Regions from separate parts of the Rhizobium anhuiense bv. trifolii genome, predicted to be linked through region 2. Evidence: riboswitches for the same ligand, from Rfam matches in the RefSeq annotation. Region 2 holds a riboswitch; each other region holds the start of a gene.
What was found. Region 2 has a riboswitch for cobalamin ahead of bluB (5,6-dimethylbenzimidazole synthase). Riboswitches for the same ligand answer to the same signal wherever they lie in the genome.
Positions count from the first base shown of each region.

Region 1: it holds a riboswitch for cobalamin, as region 2 does, so the genes downstream of both, cobU (bifunctional adenosylcobinamide kinase/adenosylcobinamide-phosphate guanylyltransferase) here and bluB (5,6-dimethylbenzimidazole synthase) in region 2, are expected to answer to the same signal.
Region 3: it holds a riboswitch for cobalamin, as region 2 does, so the genes downstream of both, NE851_RS24755 (ABC transporter substrate-binding protein) here and bluB (5,6-dimethylbenzimidazole synthase) in region 2, are expected to answer to the same signal.

Region 1 is NZ_CP098803.1:2,924,092-2,928,278, forward strand. It holds gene cobN (cobaltochelatase subunit CobN) at 1-658, opposite strand, end outside; gene cobW (cobalamin biosynthesis protein CobW) at 663-1,712, opposite strand; gene cobU (bifunctional adenosylcobinamide kinase/adenosylcobinamide-phosphate guanylyltransferase) at 1,717-2,226, opposite strand; cobalamin riboswitch at 2,449-2,844, opposite strand; gene NE851_RS23155 (chloride channel protein) at 3,103-4,187, shown strand, end outside.
Region 2 is NZ_CP098803.1:2,762,112-2,766,298, reverse strand. It holds gene NE851_RS22355 (methyl-accepting chemotaxis protein) at 1-34, opposite strand, end outside; gene NE851_RS22350 (MFS transporter) at 266-1,669, opposite strand; cobalamin riboswitch at 1,867-2,054, shown strand; gene bluB (5,6-dimethylbenzimidazole synthase) at 2,096-2,785, shown strand; gene NE851_RS22340 (DUF2865 domain-containing protein) at 2,789-3,880, opposite strand.
Region 3 is NZ_CP098803.1:3,241,172-3,245,358, forward strand. It holds gene NE851_RS24750 (FecCD family ABC transporter permease) at 1-594, opposite strand, end outside; gene NE851_RS24755 (ABC transporter substrate-binding protein) at 591-1,607, opposite strand; cobalamin riboswitch at 1,790-2,039, opposite strand; gene blh (bifunctional sulfur transferase/dioxygenase Blh) at 2,314-3,594, opposite strand; gene NE851_RS24765 (DsrE family protein) at 3,777-4,145, opposite strand.

The sequences.
Region 1 (4,187 bases), 160 kb from region 2:
TCTTCTCCGTCGAGTTTGAGGTACCCCCCTCTGTCCTGCCGGGCAAAGAGGCAGCCACGCGCCAAGACTCCTCCGCAACAACCCGCCGCCACTCCTCAACCCCGATCAACCCTCGCCCCGGCCACCAGATGCCGGCCTTCATCAGTGGCACCGCCGGCGCCGGCTTCTCCATGCCTGCCAGCATCGCCCCGGCATAGTCGAGGAAGGCCCGCGCATTGGCATCGCCACCCTCGATCAGATAGGCCCACAGCGCATTGAGATCGTCGAGATCAACATTGGAGAAAGGGACGAGCCCGGCATCCGGCTTCGCATCACCCGGCAGCACTGCGATCAGCGCACCGGCGCGGGACGCTGCCGCATGCAGCGCTTCCAGCGCATAATGGAAATAGCTGGCGCCGCCGAGCGCCCGCACGACAATCAGCTTGGCATGCCGCGTCGTGCGCTCGACATAGGTATCGACCGACATCGGATGCTTGAGGCTCATCAGGCTGGCGAGCCGCAGCGAATGCTGCCCACCGCGGTCGCGGTGGGCGGCTGCGATCGCGGCAAGCTCGCTGTCGGCAGCCGACAGGAACAGGATCTCGCCCGGCGTCTGCCCGAGGTCGATCGCCTCCTCGCCGTCGCTGATCGTTCCCTGCTGGGCCAGAAGCAGATGCATTGGTTTATGCCAGCTCTTCGATTGCCGCCCTCACCGCGTCCTGATCCATCTCGTGCAGGCCGATGACGACGAGGCGCGTCGTGCGCTTTTCGCCTGGAGCCCAGGCGCGGTCGAAATAATGATCGATGCGGCTGCCGACGGCCTGGAGCTGCAGGCGCATCGGCTTGCCGGCGATATCGACGAAGCCCTTGAGGCGCAGCACGTCATGGGTTGATATGATCGTCTTCAGCTTCTCGACGAAGCCGGCGGGATCGGCAACGGGTCCGAGATCGACGACGAAGCTGTCGAACTCGTCGTGGTCGTGCGGCGCGCCGTCTTCATGCTCCAGCTCATGATGCGACTTGCGATTGGCGACATCGTCCTCGGTGCCGATACCAAGGCCGAGTAGGATGCCGGCCGAGACTTCGCCGTTCTTCGCCTCGATGATCGCGGGCTTGCGCACCGTGCGGGAGGCAACCTCGTCGCGCACCCTGATAAGACCTGCCGCGTCGATCAGGTCGGTCTTGTTGAGCACGATGAGATCGGCGCAGGTGAGCTGATCCTCGAACAGCTCCTCGATCGGGCTTTCGTGATCGAGCGATTCATCCTCGGCGCGGCGCGCATCGACGGCATCATGGTCGTCGGCGAACCGGCCGGCGGCAACGGCGGCGCTATCGACCACCGTGATGACGCCGTCGACGGTCACTTGCGTGCGGATATCGGGCCAGTTGAAAGCGGCGACCAGCGGCTGCGGCAGGGCGAGGCCCGAGGTTTCGATGACGATGTGGTCGGGCCGCTGTTCGCGCTCGAGCAGCTTCGTCATCGTCGGAATGAAATCGTCGGCGACAGTGCAGCAGATGCAACCATTGGTGAGTTCGATGATGTCGTCCTCGGTGCAATTCTCCGCGCCGCAGCCCTTCAGCACGTCACCGTCGACACCGAGATCGCCGAATTCGTTGATGATGAGCGCGATCTTCTTGCCGCCGGCATTGGTGAGCAGGTTGCGGATCATCGTGGTCTTGCCGGCGCCGAGGAAGCCGGTGATGACGGTTGCGGGAATTTTCTGCTGGTTCATGAACTTAACCCTTCATTTTCAGCGGCAGGCCTGCCGCGATGAAATAAACTTCGGCGGCCTTCGCCGCGATCGATTGGTGCAGCCGGCCGGCATGATCGCGGAAATCCCGCGCCATGCGATTGTCAGGCACGATGCCGAGGCCGACCTCGTTGGAAACGAAAACGAGCCGCGCCTTCGCGGCGGCCAGGAAATCGGCGAGCGCTGCAAATTCCGCCGCCATGTCGCGCTCCTCCATCATCAGATTGGTGACCCAGAGCGTCAGGCAGTCGATCAGCACGATGCGTCCCTCGCCGTCGATGGCGCCAAGCTTACCGACGAGATCGAGCGGCTCCTCATGCGTCGTCCAGGACGGACCGCGGTCGGCCTTGTGCTGAGTGATACGCGCCTGCATCTCCTCGTCCCAGGCCCGGCCGGTGGCAAGGTAGTGGCGGTCGAGGCCGGTCGCGGTGACGAGAGCTTCGGCGAAGCGGGATTTGCCGGAGCGCGCGCCGCCGAGGATGAAGATGGTGGTCATGCTCAGACGCTCCTCAGGGAGGGTGCGTAGCCGTGGCTTGTTCCGAGTGCACCTTTTTCGACTGCTGGGGGGACCGAGTATTCGACATAACCGGCCGAAAGCACTCCTCTTGCGGGGCTGCTTGGAGGCGTCGCGAGCGCCGCACCAGGCCGCGCTGAATTCAATCGTTCAGCCAAGACAACCTCCGTGCTGGCAACGGGCGTAGTGCCCAGGTGTGGGCTTCTGGCCCGGCACGTAATGGCAGGTCTCCTGGCTCGCGGTTATCGGCCGCGATCGGGGCAGACCGGAAACCGGTCGCCCTGATCGTGCCGGCGGATCATCCTCGCCTTCCCGGCTGCATTGGTGAAAAGGTGGACGATTCGTAGATTTAGAGGCGTCCGACCCCGGTTGATCACCATGCATCTCCAGTGGCTTTTCCGGCATATCGCCCATCCCGCCCGCTTGCATGATTGCAAGCCGCCGGCCGGAGGGGCTCGGTGCCGGATGGAAGACCCTGACCGCTCTACAGTCGCGGGGTCGGCTGTGATGAAGGCGCCCGGTTTGGGTCCGCCCCTTCACATTCCCTTTTCATCCGGAAGGGCGCAACACCGATCCGGAACCATCCGTTATGTCAGGATGGTCGGGCGACCATCCGTTGAGGGATGGTTAGGCAAGCCGGGGTGTGAAGTCAACCGGCCTTGACGGCCGGTCAGCTTCCGAGCAGATGGCCCAACCCTGTCAACACGACTTACTCTACCTAAAATATCGTCATTTATCAGAGGCTTACGTCATAAATATTTGTCCCGGGCGCCGGCTTTTCGCCGCAATTGCGTCGCAAGCGGACTGCGCGACCATCTCCGCCCTTGACCGGGCCTCTCCCCGCCTAGTTGTCTAGCCATGCTTATGAAATTGGATCGGCGCCGTTTCCGGGCGCTGCGTGTTTTCTTCGATCCGGGCCGCCTGCGGGCGCTGACCCGCCGCAGCGAGGTCGGCCTGTCACTGGCGGGCGCCGTCGTCGGCATCATCTCGGGTCTCGCCGTCACCGGTATGAGCTACGTCTCGAGCGAGCTGCATCAGCTGGTCTTCGGCATCGCCGATAGCGAGCGGCTGAGCTCATCCGAGATCGAGAACAAGATGCTGCTGCTCACCGCGCCCGTAATCGGCGGCGCTCTGCTCGGCCTGTTGCTCCTGGTGCTGGCGAAACGGCGCAAGAAGCCGATGGTCGACCCGATCGAAGCCAATGCGCTGCATGGCGGCCGTCTATCCTTGACCGACAGCATCATCGTTGCCGTCCAGAACCTGATCTCCAACGGGTTCGGCGCCTCGGTCGGACTGGAGGCCGGCTATACCCAGCTTGCCGCCGGCCTTGCCTCGAAATTCGGCCTGAAGCTGCAGCTTCGCCGCTCCGACCTGCGCATCCTCGTCGGCTGCGGCGCGGCGGGCGCCATCGCCGCCGCCTTCAACGCGCCGCTGACCGGCGCCTTCTATGCCTTCGAGCTGATCATCGGCACCTATACGATCGTGTCGCTGACACCCGTCGTCGTCTCAGCTCTCATTTCCACCCTTGTCGCAAGGCTGCTTGCCGATGGTGATTTCACCATCGATATCGGCAGCTTCGGCTCGGTCGTGCCGGCCGATTATATCCCGGCGCTGCTGCTCGGCGCCTTCTGCGCCGGCATCGGTATCCTGATCATGCAGGGCGTCTCCTTCGTCGAGGAACTGGCGCGCAAGAGTTCGATCGCCCCACCCTTCCGCCCGGCGCTCGGTGGCGTCATCGTCGGGCTCTTGGCGATGATCTCGCCGCAGGTGCTCTCGGCCGGCCACGGCGCGCTGCATCTCAACCTCTCCCGCGAGGTGGCGATCCCGACACTGATCGGTCTCTTCCTGTTGAAATCCCTGGCCTCGGCGATCTCGATCGGCTCCGGCTTCAGGGGCGGCCTGTTCTTCGCCTCGTTGTTCATGGGCGCCCTGCTCGGCAAGCT
Region 2 (4,187 bases):
CTGTCAGAGGCATCGTTTTCAAAAATTGGAACATTCCGCGGGGGCCTAGAATTGCGGCTCAGTCGGACATGTTCCCGACCGGCGTATCAATACGGGCATCCACGCTGACGGTCACATCACGAGCGCTCATGCCCATGTCCTGATAGCGACCCAAAACGCGCAAACGCAGTGTGTATTTGATGTGTGAATAAATCATAAAGTAGAAAGGGATGCCGGAGCACACGCGTGTGATTTCGCTATCACGCCCGCTGGTGATCTGCCGCGATCAGCTGTTTTCCGCGATCGCCTCTTCGGGCTCCGTCTGCCGGTGTTTGCGGCGGCGCGTCGTCAGTTCCGCGCCGGCATCGCGCGGCAGCCGCAGGAAGGTGATGCAGGCGAGCGCCGAAATCGCCGAGACGCTGAAGAAGGCGACGTGGAAATCCGAGACCAGCAGCCGGCCGCCCTGGAAGCTGCTCGAAATTTCGAGGATGCCGCCGGCGATCGCCACACCCATTGCCATGGAGATACGCTGGGCAACGGCATTGATCGCGGTTGCCTGGCTGCTGTCGGCGGCGTCGACATCGCCGAAGGCCATGGCGTTGACGCCCGAGAAAGCCATGGAGCGGAACAGGCCGCCGATCAGCAGGCAGGCCATGATCAGGAAAAGCGGGGTTTCGGCGGTGAACAGGCCGTTGATGCCGAGGAAGATCGCCGCCAGCAAGGTGGTGATTGATATGACGGTGCGGAAGCCGAAGGCATTGAAGGTGCGCGAGGCGGCGAATTTCGAGCCCATGGAGCCGAGTGCGCTGACGAAGGTGACCGAGCCCGATTGCAGCGGCGTCAGGCCGAAGCCGAGCTGCAGCATCAGCGGCATCAGGAAGGGCAGCGCGCCGAGCCCCATGCGGAAATTCGAGGCGCCAAGGATCGCCGCCCGGAACATCGGGTAGCGGAACATCTTCGGATCGAGAAGCGGATAGGGTGCGCGGCGGGCATGCAGGAGGTAGATGAGACCGGCAAGGATGCCGATCGCAACCGTGACATAACCGTAGATGACGGGCACGGCCGGCAGGCTGATCACCGAGACGCCGAAGACGAATCCGGAGAAGCCGAGGCCGCAGAGGAAGAAGCCCGGGAAATCCATCGGCCGCGGGCTGCGCGGCTCGACCGCCGGCAGGAAACGGGTGACGAGGATGATGCCGAGCACGCCGATCGGGACGTTGATCCAGAAGATCCAGTGCCAGGTGAGATAGGTGGTGAGGAAACCGCCGATCGGCGGCCCCATGATCGGGCCGATCAAGGCGGGAATGGTGAGCCAGGCCATGGCGTCGACGAGTTCGTGGCGCGGCGTTCCCCGGACCAAAAGCAAGCGGCTGACAGGCGTCATCATCGAGCCGCCGGCGCCCTGGATCAGCCGCGAGATGACAAAGGCCGTGATCGAGTTGGAGAAAGCGCAGGCGACCGAGCCGATCATGAAGACGAAGATCGCCATGCGGAAGATGTTGCGCGCACCGAACCGATCGGACATCCAGCCGCTGATCGGGATGAAGATCGCCAGTGCCACGAGATAGCTGGTAACGGCGAGCTTCAGCGCGATCGGCGAGGTGCCGATATCGGCTGCGATCGCCGGCAGGCTGGTGGCGATCACGGTCGAATCCATCTGTTCCATGAACAGGGCGACCGCAAGGATCATGGGCGTGAGGCGGGGCACGGGCAACCGGGATGCTGCGAGGGACTGTATCGTCCATACGCCTTCGGTGGTGATAAGGCCATAGAAACTATGGATGAAGGAGCTTTGTCGAGCCGCTTCAAACCGACGCGGGAGGGTGCGTGGCTCAACGTGGTTCCCGACTGCGTCCTCGGGCCGGCTTGCCGTCGCCGCGCTTTCCTGAAATAGATGCGCCGTCAGGTGCCCGCCATCAACGCGGGAGAATCGGGAATCCGGTGCAAGGCCGGAACGTGCCCAACGCTGTAAGGCCGACGCTTGCCGCTTCATCTCGCCACTGGCTTCTCGCCGGGAAGGCTGCGGCAGACGGATGACGCCGAGTCAGAAGACCGGCCTGGCAAGATTGACCGATCCGCGCGGACGGCGGGCGGTTGCGTTGTTGGGGATTTGACGATGCGACCCTTTGATGAGGATGCCCTTTCGGCGGCGTCCGGTTTTTCCTTGGCCGAGCGCGAGGCCGTCTATCACGCGATCAAGACGCGGCGCGACGTTCGCAGCCAGTTCCTGCCCGATCCCTTGCCTGACGATGTTGTGGAGCGGCTGCTGACGGCCGCCCATCATGCGCCCTCCGTCGGCTTCATGCAGCCGTGGAATTTCATTCTGGTGAAAAGTGCCGCGGTCCGGGCGCGCGTCCAGGACGCCTTTGTGAAGGCCAATGAGGAGGCGGCGCTGATGTTTACCGGCGAGCGGCGACAGGCATACCGCTCCCTCAAGCTCGAAGGCATCACCGAGGCACCGCTCGGCATATGCGTGACCTGCGACCCCACCCGCAGCGGCAGCGTGGTGCTGGGGCGCACCCACAATCCCAGGATGGATAGCTATTCCACAGTCTGCGCCATCCAGAATCTCTGGCTTGCGGCGCGGGCGGAAGGGGTCGGCATCGGCTGGGTCAGCATTTTTCGCGAAGGCGATCTGAAAAGCATTCTCGGCATACCCGAGCATATCGAGGTGGTCGCCTGGCTCTGTGCCGGTTTCGTCGATCGGCTTTATGACGAGCCGGAACTCTCCGTCAAAGGCTGGCGGCAGCGCCTGCCGCTCCAAGAGCTCGTCTTCCATGACGGGTGGGGACGCAACGACCCGTAGCAATCACTGCTGTTGAGGCTGCGGCCCCGGCGTTGCCGGATTGGCGAGGTCGATCGAGCCTTGATCACCGGCAAGAAATTGCGGGCCGACCTGGCGGACCTTGTTCTGCACGGGATCGTAGGGGCGCTCCGGGACGGATGGTTGCGGTGGGGCTGCGGCAGCATCCTTCGCCGTGGGATTGGTGCGGATGGTGGTGATCGAACCTTGTTGCGGCGGTTCGCTTGACGGCTGCTTGCCGCGCATCTCATCGTAGTAGGCGGTGAGATTGCAGGCGCAGGAGGACTTTTCCCCCGGCGTGCGGTTCTTGTAGGCAAAGGCGTTTTTCATGGCGCTGTAGGGCGTGCCCGTTGCGACCGAGATCATGTTCGAGGCTTCGGTGCTCGTCACGTCACGATAGAACAGCTCTGTCTCGATACCCGGGCACATCTTGGCGCACGTCTGGGCGTCGCGGCCGAAATCGACCGAAGTGGCGTTCGAGCTGATCGGGAAGAAGCCGCCGTCGCAGGTGCGCACGCACATGGTGCTGACCGGCGAGAGCATTTCGGCCCGCGGCAGGCCGTAGCGCGGATCGACCTCTTCACCGCCGCCGAGCGGAATGAAGGTATCGGTGCGCATCGCCTGCTCCTCGATGCTCGGGGCGGGGTCGGCGGCGCTGCGATCGCTCGGGGCATAGAAGTTTTCGCTGTTGCAGCCATTGAGATCGAGCGCGGCGATCAGTTCACGGCGCGTCCCATCATCGCCGCTCTGGCCGGCCAGCTCGTTACGGCGGTCCTGGAGATATTGGATATTGTCGATCATGCGGGCTTCGGACTGCGAGAGTTCACCGCAATAATCGGCATTCTCGCCGCCGATCACGACCATGCTGCCCGAGGTGCAGCCATTGTTGCGCAGCTCGTTGCGAACCTTGCGCAGCTCGAGGTTCTGCTCGGCCATGGCGCTGGCATATTGGCGCGCCTCCCGGCCGTTGCTATTGCCGATCGATCGCGGCAGATCGGCGAGACGGCCGCGCAGGTCCTCGCAGACCGCGCTCGTCTGCGCGGCGGCGGGCGCTGCGAAGGCAAGGAGGAGGGCAAGAGACAGGTTTCGGCGTTTCACGGCGTCGTCCGGGGTGAGCAAAAAGTCGATCGGTCGATTGCGGCCTCGATCGCCGCGCATTGTCTCTTAAGGCGTTTCTCTTAATGAGCTTGGAGAAAATCCTAGCGCATTTTCGCGATCTTATCCAGCAGACGCGGGTAATCTTCCGTAAGGGGAGGTCGGGGCAGATTCATTGTCCATGATCCACATTGCCCTACAGTTCTCGGTCGGAGCGGGCACTGTTGCCGCCACCATCGTCAATGGTTGACACAACGCAGAGATACAGTTCGAATGTCCGCTTCGGGGCGAGCAGGCAGTCGCAAAATTG
Region 3 (4,187 bases), 480 kb from region 2:
CCCCAGAAGCCAGAACAGGATGCCGCGCGCCTGCTCGGCATTCGCCGATGTCGTCACGATGTAGGAGGTGAGCGCGTTGAAGAGCTGCGAACCGGCGACGCCACACAGTATGATGCGTTCGCCGGTTCCCCCCGCACCCGTCGCCAGGAAGCCGACCAGCAAAAAGGCCATGACTGCGCCGATGAAGGCCCCGCTCGACAGGCCGAGAATACCGTAGCCGAAGCCGAGAATCATCACGCAGACCGCTCCCGTCGAGGCGCCGGCGGAGATGCCGAGCACATAGGGTTCGGCCAGCGGATTGCGCAGCAGCGCCTGCAGGATGGCGCCGCAGAGCGAGAGCGACGCGCCGGCGCTGGCCGCGACGAGGGCGCGGCTCAGCCGATAATCCCAGACGATGCCCTGGTGGATGCGGCTGAGCTCGAAATCGGTTCCGAACAGGCGGTTCGAAACCGCCTCAGCCGTCGTCGCAAGCGGGATGGCAATCTCGCCGATGGAAACGGCGAGACTGATCATCAGTCCAAGAAGGAGAAGCGCGGCAATGGTGAGCGCGGCGAGCGCCCACCATCCCTGCCGCCTGAGCGATACTGTCTTCACTGTGCCAGGCCGAAGGACTTGATGCCCTTCGCCAATGTCTCGACGCCGTCGATCGTACGGATCGTTGGATTCATCGATTGCGCATCCATCATCACGAAGTGCCTGTTCCTGACGGCATCGAGTTCCCTGGTCACAGGGTCGTTCTCGAGAAAGTCGAGCTTGACCTTGGGATCGTCGGCCGCATAACGGCGGCGATCCATCGTCGCCAGCACGATCACCGCCGGGTTCGCCTGGGCGATGGTTTCCCAGCCGACCAGCGGCCATTCCTCTTCGGTTGTCACGACGTTCTTCGCGCCGATCGTCTTGAGGATATAGGCAGGCGCGCTGTTCTTGCCGGCGATGAAGGCGTCGCCGTTGACCTCCTTGCTGGAGAACCAGAAGACGACCGGTAGGTTCTTGCCCGTTGCGCCCGATATCGACGCCACGGCATCCGCCTCGCGCTTCCTCAGCGTGGAAATCAGCGTGTCGCCGCGCTCCTTGACGTCGAAGATCTCCGAGAGTTCGGCGATTTCCCGGTAGATCAGATCCATCGTGAACAGCTCCCCACGCACACCGTCGCCGCCATCGGTGTTGACCTTGGCGACGCAATCGGCCGGCGCGAGAAAGGTATTGATCCCGAGATCCTTGAACTGCTCCCGCTTGCCGACGGAGCCCTGCGCGCCGACATGCCATTCGAACTCGGCCGCCACGAGGTCGGGCTCCTGCCCGACGACGGATTCGAAGCTCGGATCGTTGTCGGCGAGGCGTTTGATCTTGCTGTTGGCCTCGGCATATTGCGGCAGGACGGGGCCAACCCAGACTGCGGTTCCGGCGATCTTGTCGGCAAGGCCGAGCGAGAACAGAATTTCAGTCATGCCCTGGCCGATCGAAACTATCCTGGCGGGCGCCTTCTGGAACGTCACCTGCTGGCCGCAATTGCTGACGGTCAGGGGATATTGGGTCGCGGCCAAGCTTGGTGCCGCAAGGCCGGCCAGCCCGAAGGCAAATGTCATGATGGCGAGAAATTGACGCATGAAAACCTCGATGATGGGAAAACAGGCACGGCCGCGCCGCGCGCATATACGCAACGCTGAAGTCACGCCGACGCGTAGACTAGCCGCGGGAGGCCCAATCGAGACGGATGCATGCCGATATCAGGCGAAGGTTCAGAAGGTCAATCATGTCTGTTCCTTGTCCGGGCATCCCCGCCCGGTTGATTGGATCGCGATTGACGGCAGGTCTCCTGGCTTGCGGATATCCGTCTTTCATCCGCCTTCCCGCGATATCCGCAGTGGCGTAGCCTTTAGGCCAAGGGCATGATCGCTCCGCGATCAACCCCGAGATCGACAATCCGCTTACAGTTGCGGGGGCAGCCACGGTCTCGGTCCCTACTGGGTCGTCCTCACCGTGTTCCCTATTAATCCCCTTGGAGTCATCTTCAGGGAACCGTCTCCCCCAGTTACGTCGCCTGCCCGCGCGCCGTCAATGATTATTCAGAGGGCGCCGCGCCACCGGCGGATAAATATATCGCGCGCATGGCTGCGCGCCGCCGTTCGGTGCGCAAACTGCCGGTGGCGGTCGGTTGATATTGCGGCGAAAGGCGCTTCCTTACGATAAACTGCCTTGCCTATGAAGCAGTTGGGGAACATGGGTGCCGGCTGCTATTGGTGGGGATGACTTCGCCGGGGCTGCTATAGGAAACGCGCTTTGAACGATGCGGCGGTTGCCAGGGCCGCCCCCTCACAACGCATCCAGCGGAATCTTCAGATACCGCCGGCCGTTCTCCTCCGGCTCGGGCAGCCGCCCGCCGCGGATATTGACCTGCAGCGCGTGCAGCATCAGCTTCGGCTTCGGCAGCGTGCGGTCGCGCGCCTGGCGCAGCGCCACAAAGCCGGCCTCGTCGATGCCCGATATATGCGGATTGGCGCGCTTCTGGGCGGCAACCGTGCTTTCCCAGCGCGGGTGGCGGCCACCCGGCTGATAGTCGTGGCCGGAAAACAGCCGGGTCTCCTCGGGCAGCGACAGGATCGCCTGGATCGTGTGCCAGAGGGCGCTGGCGCTGCCGCCCGGGAAATCCGTGCGGGCGGTGCCGGAATCCGGCGTGAACACCGTATCGTGCACGAAGGCGGCGTCGCCGATTACATAGGTGATCGAGGCGAGGGTGTGCCCGGGCGAAAACATCACGCGGGCCTTGAGCGTGCCGATCTCGAACGTCTCGCCATCGGCACACAGCCGGTCCCATTGCGAGCCGTCGGTCGCGAGCGCCGGCCAATTGTAGATCTCCTTCCAGAGCGCCTGCACGTCGGTGACATGGGCGCCGATCGCCGTCGGCGCACCGGTCTTTCCCTTGAGGTAATACGCAGCGGAGAAATGATCGGCATGCGGATGCGTGTCGAGGATCCACTCGACCGTCAGCCCTTCGCTCTCGATATGGGCGAGGATGGCGTCGGCATTGGCCGTGCCCGTCGCCCCCGACATCTCGTCGAAATCGAGCACCGGGTCAATGATGGCGCAGCGTTTCGTCGCCGGGTCGGAAACGACATATTGCACACTGCAGGTGCGGGGCTCGAAGAAGGCCTTCACATGAGGTACCTGCCCTGCCCGCTTCTCCAGCCAGCGCCGCGCGCCGGCAAGATCGAAGCCGAGGCCTTGACCAAAGGCCTCGACATCCCCGGACTTCATCCGCCCGTCCAGCGCCTCGCCCAGCGCATAAAGCGTCAGCGCCCGTGTGCCGCTCTTGCAATGGGCGACGACCGGCCCCTTCGCCTCAGCTATCGCCGCCTGAAAGGCGCGGATATCGGCCTCGGTAATCTCGGCCCCCTTCACCGGCACGAAGCTGTAGGCGATCCCGGCGGCGGCGGCTGAAGCCTTCTCCGCTGCATTACCGGGTTGCCCCGGCTCCTCGCCATCCGGCCGGGCATTGATGACGGCGGCAAAGCCGTCTGCCGCGAAAGCACCAAAGTCCGCGGCGCCGGGCTGCCCCGTCACCGATATCAGCTCATTGACCCTCACGGATGTCATCGAAGCCCCCGCGCTGCCCTCATCAGGCATTATCGCATGTATATCGACACAATCTCACAAGTATATTGCCGAGCGCAAGAATAGACCACTTGTCGCATCCCCGAGCTTGCCGCCGGCCCGCAAAGCCTGACGAAACCGGCGGGAGAGGCTCCTCATACTTCCGCCCGGCCCGGCTCCTCCGGTCAAAACGACAGCGTCGCAGCGCCCTCCTTGATCTCGGCATGCATGGCGCTGGCGCCGACGATGACGACACCGTCGAGCATGTCCTCCTGCGTGTAACCGCGCGAGGTCACGCAGGGCGGGCAGGCCCAGATCGTGCCGCCGCGCTGCTGGAAATTCTCGATCAGCATCGACAGCGGATCAAGCGGCGGCACATGTGTCATGCGCTGGCCACCCTTGCGCACCAGATCGATCCCGGTGCTGGTGAGGAACACCGAGACCTTCAGCCCGGCGGTGATGCCGCCATTGGCAATGGTGAAGGCGACGGAGGACAGTTCGGATTCGATGCCCTTGGTGATGAGCACGACCAGTTTGTCGCTTTGAGTTTGCATAGTATTCTCCCAGTGAATTGAAATGAACGCTCACCACGAGTG